Regions from separate parts of the Methylomonas sp. 2BW1-5-20 genome, predicted to be linked through region 2. Evidence: predicted binding sites of a transcription regulator. Region 2 holds the regulator's gene; the other holds the start of a gene.
What was found. Region 2 encodes HrcA, which represses chaperone genes, less so after heat shock. Its sites were predicted from a motif close to TNTTAGCACTCNNNNNNNNNGAGTGCTAANA; they were not measured.
Positions count from the first base shown of each region.

Region 1: a site for HrcA is predicted at 2,586-2,616, ahead of groES (co-chaperone GroES). Genes of this name have one in related genera too.

Region 1 covers NZ_CP184127.1:4,710,539-4,715,006, forward strand. Annotated here, with positions in the region: gene ACH50O_RS21650 (cation-transporting P-type ATPase) at 1-1,324, opposite strand, end outside; gene ACH50O_RS21655 (hypothetical protein) at 1,505-1,711, shown strand; gene ACH50O_RS21660 (HesA/MoeB/ThiF family protein) at 1,766-2,518, opposite strand; gene groES (co-chaperone GroES) at 2,723-3,010, shown strand; gene groL (chaperonin GroEL) at 3,067-4,468, shown strand, end outside.
Region 2 covers NZ_CP184127.1:2,774,982-2,779,449, reverse strand. Annotated here, with positions in the region: gene ACH50O_RS12715 (TonB-dependent receptor) at 1-1,308, shown strand, start outside; gene ACH50O_RS12710 (glycine zipper 2TM domain-containing protein) at 1,543-1,851, shown strand; gene ACH50O_RS12705 (hypothetical protein) at 1,931-2,065, shown strand; gene hrcA (heat-inducible transcriptional repressor HrcA) at 2,400-3,440, shown strand; gene grpE (nucleotide exchange factor GrpE) at 3,491-4,132, shown strand; gene dnaK (molecular chaperone DnaK) at 4,204-4,468, shown strand, end outside.

The sequences.
Region 1 (4,468 bases), 1.9 Mb from region 2:
ATTCGAAAGGAATCGCGTCCAAACGCGGATGATCTTCGCTGACGCTAGCCTGATGCAGGCCCGCCTTGTGGGCGGCCACCAGCAGGGCGGCTTCCGTGGGATCGCCCTCTATGCTCCAATTATCGGCGTCGGCGACTAATCTGGCGTCGTTGCAGAGCAGGCCGGCTTTCAGACATTCCAATAACGCCGGCTTTAGTGTGGGGTCTATCGGCTGTTTGTCGCTGCTGAAATTGCCGTCCGGCGTGTAACCGCTGCCGCTGACCTCGAACACTTCGCCACCCGCATGCACGAATTGCACGGTCATTTGGTTTTGTGTAAGGGTGCCGGTTTTGTCGGAACAGATCACGGTGGTGCTGCCTAGTGTTTCCACCGCCGGCAGTTTGCGTATGATGGCGTTACGTTTGGCCATGCGCGAGACACCGATAGCCAGGGTAATGGTCAGTGCCGCCGGCAGGCCTTCCGGAATTGCGCCGACCGCCAGCGCCACCGAAGCCATGAACATATTCAACATGGTTTCACCGCGCCAGACGCCCACCGAAAAAGTAACCGCCGCGCAGCCGATGATAACCCAGAGCAACAACTGGCTGAACTCGCTCATTTTTCGGGTTAACGGCGTTTCTAGCGGTTCGGCGCTGCCGATCAGTCTGTTGATACGGCCGATCTCGGTGTTGTCGCCGGTACTTACCACCAGAGCCAGGGCGCTGCCGTAGCTGACCAAGGTTGAGGAATACGCCATATTGCTGCGATCCGCTAACAAGATGGCGGCCGGTAAGGTTTGCGCCTGTTTTTCCGCCGGCACCGATTCTCCGGTCAATGCGGATTCGTCTATTTTCAGCTCGCGGCTTTGTAACAGTCGCAGATCCGCGGGCACCTTGTCGCCGGATTGTAGGAAGACCAAATCGCCGGCTACCAAGTCCGCTGCGGCGATACTGCGGCGTTGGCCGTCTCGCAGCACATTACTGCTGATGTTCAGGGTTCGAGCCAGTGCGTTGATGGCTTTTAGGGCGTTGGCTTCCTGGATAAAACCGATCAGGGCATTGATGATGACTACGCCGAAAATGACGCTACTGTCAGTCCATTCCTCCAGAAATGCGGTGGTCGCCGCCGAGAACAGTAGGATGTAGATCAAGGGCTGATGGAATTGCGCCAATAGCAAGAGCAAGGGGCCTTTGCTGCGGCGCGGTGTCAAAAGATTTGGGCCGGCGGCGTTCAACCGTTTTTGTGCGTCCTCGCTACTCAGACCTTGACCAAGTTCTACAGCAAAGTGGGTTAAGACAGTTTCCGGGCTTTGGCTGTGCCAATCGGATTGCGGGGTATTGTTCATTTGCTTTGATTGGTGATTAAAAACGTTACGGGCGTTACGCCAATCCAACAGCGTTACTGCAGCTACAAGTTGACAAAGTATATTTTGTACTTGTTCCCTATTTAGTATGGGGTTATAGTCGCATGCGAGGTCTAAGACCTTATTCTAAATTAAAATAAAAACAAATAGTTGGAGGTAGTTATGGGCGGAGTTATCGAATTATTGGTGTTGATGTTGATTATTGCCATCTTCGCTTTCGCACCGTTAGGGTATTTTATTTACATGTATACCATGAAAAATGGCGAGCCTTTCGGCGACATCGAGCCGCACGGCGATAGTGAATCTGCTTTGTTGAAGGCTGTCGACAAAGTCGTCAATTTAGTGAAGGGTAAGCTAGGTAAAAGTTAAGTAACGCAGTTTTCTTGTCAGAAAAGCCGGGTCAGCCCGGCTTTTTTGTGGGGGTTATTCTTGAGTCTCGCCACAAGTCGGACAGCTTGGGTTTTTCTTCAGGCGCATACTGTGCCATTCCATAGTCAGTCCATCCAGTAGCAGCAAGCGGCCGGTCAGCGTCGTGCCGGCACCCACGATTAGTTTGATCGTCTCCAGGGCCTGTATGCTGCCGACGATACCGGTTATCGGCGCAATTACGCCGTTGCGGGCGCAGTTTTGCATTTCTTCACCGTCGCTCTGGTATAGGCAGTTGTAACACGGGCTATCATGCAAACCCGGCGTAAATACGCTGACTTGGCCTTCGAAGCGGATCGCCGCGCCCGAAACTAGCGGCGTTTGCCGGTCGACGCAGGCCTGATTGATTGCAAAGCGAGTTGTGAAGTTATCGCTGCAATCCAGCACCACATCGGCATTGGTGACTTCTTCAAGCAGTTTTTCGCCGGCTAAACGCTGTTTGAGTGCAAACACTTTTACACCCGGATTGATTTTTTCCAGCGTCTGTCGGGTTGAAATAACTTTATCCACCCCTATATCGCCAGTGCTGTGAGCAATCTGCCGTTGCAAATTGGTCAAGTCCACCTGATCGTCGTCGTAGACAGTGATCTGACCCACGCCGGCAGCCGCCAAATACATAGATGCCGGTGAGCCCAGGCCGCCGGCGCCGACTATTAATACTTTGGCATCTAGCAGTTTTTGCTGACCGGCAATATCGATTTGCGGCAGCATGATTTGGCGGCTGTAACGGAGTAATTGTTCGTCGTTCATGGTTTACAAGGATTGAGTAAGACGTAAATGATGCCAAAGAGCTTGACAGAGTGCAAAAGCCGGATATTATTAGCACTCGTTGCTAGAGAGTGCTAATAAGCTTGAGGCCGTTTAAAAGCTCGCTTCTTCTGCAAGGGTGTAGTCGTTTTTTAAATAGCTTTTAAGTTTTTAACCTTTAACTTTATCTACATTAAGGAGACATTGATGAAAATTCGTCCGTTACATGACCGTATCGTCGTAAAACGCGTTGAAGAAGAAACCAAAACCGCTGGCGGCATCGTGCTGCCGGGTTCTGCCGCAGAAAAACCTAGCGAAGGCGAAGTTTTGGCAGTGGGTTCAGGTAAACCGTTAGATAACGGCCAAGTACGTGCCCTGGAAGTTAAAGTTGGCGACAGAGTGTTGTTCGGCAAATATTCCGGCACCGAAGTTAAAGTCGATGGCGAGCAATACATCGTCATGCGCGAAGAAGACATCATGGGTGTTTTGGGTTAATCCCAATTCGTTCGACACACTCTTTTTCAATTTAACCAATATCTCAGGAATAAGAAATGGCAGCAAAAGACGTAAAATTTGGTGGCGACGCGCGGGCACTGATGGTGCAAGGCGTTAACGTTCTGGCTAACGCAGTAAAAGTTACATTGGGTCCTAAAGGCCGTAACGCTGTGTTGGATAAAAGCTTCGGCGCTCCAACCATCACCAAAGACGGTGTATCGGTTGCGAAAGAAATCGAATTGAAAGACAAATTCGAAAACATGGGCGCGCAAATGGTGAAGGAAGTTGCATCCAAAACTTCCGATGTAGCCGGCGACGGTACTACAACTGCAACCGTTTTGGCTCAAGCCATTGTTAACGAAGGCTTGAAATCAGTTGCGGCGGGCATGAACCCAATGGACTTGAAACGCGGCATCGATTTGGCGGTTACCGCAGCGGTGGCAGCGATTCAAAACGCATCAACACCTTGCACAGACAACAAAGCTATCGCCCAAGTAGGTACCATCTCTGCAAACTCTGACGAGTCTGTGGGCAGAATCATTGCCGAAGCGATGGAAAAAGTCGGCAAAGAAGGTGTTATCACCGTTGAAGAAGGCACCGGCCTGGAAAACGATCTGGATGTGGTTGAAGGTATGCAATTCGACCGCGGCTACCTGTCTCCTTACTTCATCAACAAGCAAGAAAACATGAGCGTAGAACTGGACGATCCTTTCGTTCTGCTTTACGACAAAAAAATCTCCAACATCCGCGAATTGTTACCCATTCTGGAAGGCGTAGCTAAATCCGGCCGTTCCTTGTTGATCATTTCCGAAGATGTCGAAGGCGAAGCCTTGGCAACTCTGGTTGTCAATAACATGCGCGGTATCGTTAAGGTTGCGGCTGTTAAAGCCCCAGGCTTCGGCGACCGTCGTAAAGCCATGCTGGAAGACATCGCGGTTCTGACCGGCGGCGTGGTGATTTCCGAAGAAGTGGGTCTGTCTTTGGAAAAAGCCGACATCAGCCAATTGGGTACTGCAAAACGTGTCCAAATCAACAAAGAAAACACCACTATCATCGACGGTGCTGGTGACGAAACCCAAATTAAAGGCCGCGTAGCGCAAATCCGCGCCCAAGCCGACGAAGCGACTTCCGATTACGACCGTGAAAAATTGCAAGAACGTCTGGCCAAATTGGCTGGCGGTGTTGCGGTTATCAAAGTTGGTGCCGCGACTGAAGTGGAAATGAAAGAGAAGAAAGCTCGCGTTGAAGACGCGTTGCATTCAACTCGCGCCGCGGTTGAAGAAGGTGTGGTCGCCGGTGGCGGTACTGCACTGATTCGTGCATTGTCTGCTCTGGAAGGCCTGAAAGGCATCAACCACGATCAAGACGTAGGTGTCAGCATCCTGCGCCGGGCGATGGAAGAGCCTTTGCGTCAAATCGTCAGCAACGCCGGCGACGAAGCCTCTGTTGTTCTGAACG
Region 2 (4,468 bases):
TACAATGTCTACGAGCAATTATTCCTGCATTCTTTGCCGTCGATAGAAGACACGCGGCGTTATTTCACGCATCTGAAACACGATTTCGGTCATGATGTGAAGTTGAATATCGATTTCCAATACCAGCAGCACGAGACCTATTCGCCGTTCGCCAATGTCGCATCGGACTCGCTCAGCGGCGGCAGCGGCCAGTTGACGGTGACGCCCAGCAACCGGATCGACGGCAATGTTGCCTTGCGCTTTCCGTTTCTATGGGATCAGCGCAATTTTCTGACTGTCGGTTTTGGCACCAACCACAGCGAACTGGAAGGCCAATCGCGTTATGCTCTGGGCAATTGGCGTAATTGGGACTCGATCAGCAGTCGTACCGCGCTGGGCAAGGGTCAATCAAGCATCTATTCGGCTTATCTGCAGGACGAGTTGTGGATTCTGCACAACTTGATTGCCCATATAGGAGTGCGTTATGACGATTGGTCGACCTCGGGTCTGAATCAAAGTACCAGTCCGGCGGTAAACCGCACCTATCAAGAGCGTTCGGTCGGACAGTTCAATCCGAAGTTCAGCCTGACCTGGCTGCCGGCCGACGGCTACAAATTGTTTGCCTCCACCGGTTGGGCTTTCCGCCCGCCGACCAATTTCGAGTTGTACGGTAATACCCAAACCTCAACGGTATTGACAGAGCCGAATCCCAACTTAAAGCCGGAAACCATGCATTCCTGGGAAGTGGGTGGTGAGGCCACGCCTATCGAAGGCACCACGATTGCGGTCAGCTACTTTCATCATTACATCAGCGATCTGATTTACGCGAAAAGCGGTATACCGATTCCCGGTTTGTTGCAAACCTTGACCGAACGGCAAAACGCCGGCAAGGCCGAGGTAGAAGGCGTGGAAGTGAAGTTACGGCAGAAACTTTATTGGGACTGGCTGCATTTTAACGGCACTTACACCTTGAACGATTCGATAATTAAGGAAAACACCGCCAACCCGCTGATCGTCGGTAAGCAAATGGTGCAATTGCCGAAAACCATGTTTAGTGGGGCATTGGACTTAAAATACGACAAATGGAGCGGTGGCATCATCGGCCGCTACGTCAGCCAGCCTTATTTTAACGATCAAAATCTGGATCAATACACCAAGGTGCCAGGCAGCTACGATCCGTATTTCCTGGTTGATACCCGGATTGCCTACCAAGCTACTAAGAATATCGATTTGTCGTTTTCGGTGAATAACTTGTTGGATAGAGCGTATTCGGCATTCTACCAACAGGCTGGGCGCACAGTATATGGGGAAATTTCTTATAGCTTCTGATCTGGGTTGCTGGGGCTTTAGGCGTCGATATATTTCGGACGCTAGCAAGTTAGCCAGCGTCCGGGGGCGCGGTTGATTGGGTTTCCAGCGTTGGCATTGCGTGCACAGTTCACAAAAATAAGCGATATGTCGGTAGAAGCCGTCTTCTTCATCCGTTCTTAATCTGTTCCTAATCAAGACTTAAACAATGCCTTCTAGAATAAATTCAGAACTTTTATCTAAAGCAGGCTTTTTATGTTCAGAGTGACAAGTATCGTTGCAATTTTTCTGCTGCATGCGCCATTTGCCATGGCCGATGGTCATGGACATCACAAGCATCATCGACAACATGGCCGGGATGTCGAGGTTGAACGGGTCGTTCAATACGTGCCGGCACCCCAGCCGGCGTCGCGTTACAACAGTTACGACCAAAGATCGGCACAGGGTCTGGTAGGCGGTGCATTGGGGAGTGTGGCCGGTTACGAGATGAGCAAGGGCAACCCCTTGGGGGCCGGCATCGGCGCGGCGGCCGGGGCATGGATAGGCAACGGTATGAGCCGATAATCGCTAGTCTTCGATTTCCGCATCGAAACAATTATTACATTGCTTAATGTTGAGGTAACTCATGCGACAGGAGGGCCAAATGAGAACGAAAAATGGTAAAAAATATCAGCAAGAGCAAAACAGCAGGACTGAAAAGCTATTGAATGTGCTGCTGTTTTTCGCCGTGGTTTACTACAGTTATTACGTGCTGTCCTTCTCTCAAATGGGAGCATAAATAGATTAAAGCCTTCGGCGCGTTAGGGTAAAAAAGTAACCTGTTTTATTTTGGACTTGCGTAATGCGTTGAGGTAGTACTGCTTGTTAGATTGTTCGTAACGCAAAACCCCGTCAAGCCTTAGGGCTTGACGGGGTTTTTTTATGCGCGGCGAAAGTTACTGAAAATTAGGCTGGAATTGTTCCGATACTCAGGCTAAATACTCGCCAAGGGATTGCCCGCGCAGTTTAGCTAGGTAATAGACAAACCGCGGCGTTGACAATGCCGGACCCACCTGATAGCTTTGCTATCTGGCACTCGCTAATATCGAGTGCTAACGAAATTGGGGGGTGACGTGGCTGGCGGACAAGATTTAAACGAAAGATCGCTGTATTTATTGAAAACCTTGGTTGAGCGTTACATCCAGGACGGCCAGCCCGTGGGGTCGCGATTATTGTCTAAAGACCCGCAACTTAAGCTCAGTCCGGCCAGTATCCGTAATGTGATGGCGGATCTGGAGGAAATGGGCTTGATCCATTCGCCGCATACTTCGGCCGGTCGAGTGCCGACGGTAAGCGGCTATCGTTTGTTCGTCGACAGCTTATTAACCGTGAAGCCTTTGGCGTCCAGCGAATTGGATCAATTGCAACATGGCTTGCAAGGGCAGGCGGATAAAGCCAGCGACGTGTTGAGTAAGGCTTCCAAGTTGTTGTCGGATGTGACGCAAATGGCCGGCGTCGTGACCTTGCCGCGACGGGAGACTGCGACCTTACGGCATATCGAATTTTTGCCTATGTCCAACACTCGAGTCTTGGTGATTTTCGTCACCGACGGCGAGGAAGTGCATAACAAAATCATCCACACCCAAAAGCCCTTTAGTCCTGCAGAGTTGCAGCAGGCCGCAAACTATCTGAACTCGGTATTTTCCGGGCGTAGTTTGGCCAAGATACGCGAGTTGATTATCAAAGAAATGGAGCAAGATCAGCGGCAGGTCAATCAAGGCATGATAGACGCGGTGAGCATGGCGCAACTGACTTTCGCGCAGCAGCCCAACGACGATTACGTGTTAAGCGGCGAGACCAATTTAATGGGTTTTTCGGAGTTGTCGGACATGGAACGCTTGAAACAACTGTTCGAAGCTTTTAGTCAAAAGCGCGGCGTGATTCATTTACTCGATCAATGTCTGCAGGCCGACGGCGTACAAATCTTTATCGGCGAAGAGTCCGGTTACAGCGCATTCGATCATTGCAGTCTGGTAACGGCGCCGTATTCGGTCAATGACGAAGTGGTTGGGGTGTTGGGCGTGATAGGCCCCACCCGAATGGCCTATGAAAAAGTCATTCCGTTCGTGGACGTGACGGCAAAATTATTGGGCGCGGCCTTGAATCCCAAATAAATGGCCCTATCGTTAGGCCAACCTAAAAATTTAGAACCCTGGAGTAAGTAATGAGTCATCAGCAATCGAGCCACGAACAACAGTCGGATAGCGAATTGATCGCCGAAGTCCTGGAGCAAACCAAGCCTATCGACGCCGAAGAACAGCCTAGCGAAGCGTCTGGCGCTGGCGCGACGGTCACTGTGGAAGCTTTGCAGGAACAATTGGAACAAGCTCAGCAACAAGCCGCCGCCAACCTAGATAAAGCCATCCGCACCATGGCTGAGATGGAAAACTTGAAAAAACGCGTGCAAAAAGACTTGGACGACGAGCGCAAATACGGCTTGGCTAAATTTGCCAAGGAATTGCTGAGTGTATTGGATAGTCTGGAATTAGGCCTGCAAGCCGCAACCGGCGATAGCCCCGAAATCGTGAAACTGCGAGAAGGCAGCGAATTGACTATCAAACAATTCGAATCGGTGTTCGCCAAATTCAATATCGAAACCATCGATCCGCTCGGTCAGCCATTCAATCCCGAATTGCATCAAGCGATGGTGATGCAGCCTAGCGCTACCGCGCAACCGAATTCTATATTAAACGTATTCCAAAAAGGTTATGTATTGAACGGCCGTTTATTGCGTCCGGCCATGGTGGTAGTCGCCAAAGCCGAAGATAAACCGGCGGATAGCGCAAAAATTGATGAGCAGGCTTGAAATTAATACGATCAACCGCATATCGCTAACAACTTTTTAATTTATTACCAATTCAAGTCTGGAGAATATCAATGGGCAAAATGATCGGCATCGATTTAGGAACCACTAACTCCTGCGTCGCAGTACTGGAAAACGGCACCGCGCGGGTTATCGAAAACAGCGAAGGCGCGCGCACCACGCCTTCCATCATCGCTTTCACCGGGGACAATGAAGTGTTGGTCGGTCAATCGGCCAAACGTCAGGCCGTTACCAACCCTGAAAACACCTTGTTTGCGATCAAGCGTTTGATCGGCCGCCGTTTTAAAGAAGACGCGGTGCAAAAAGACATCAAAATGG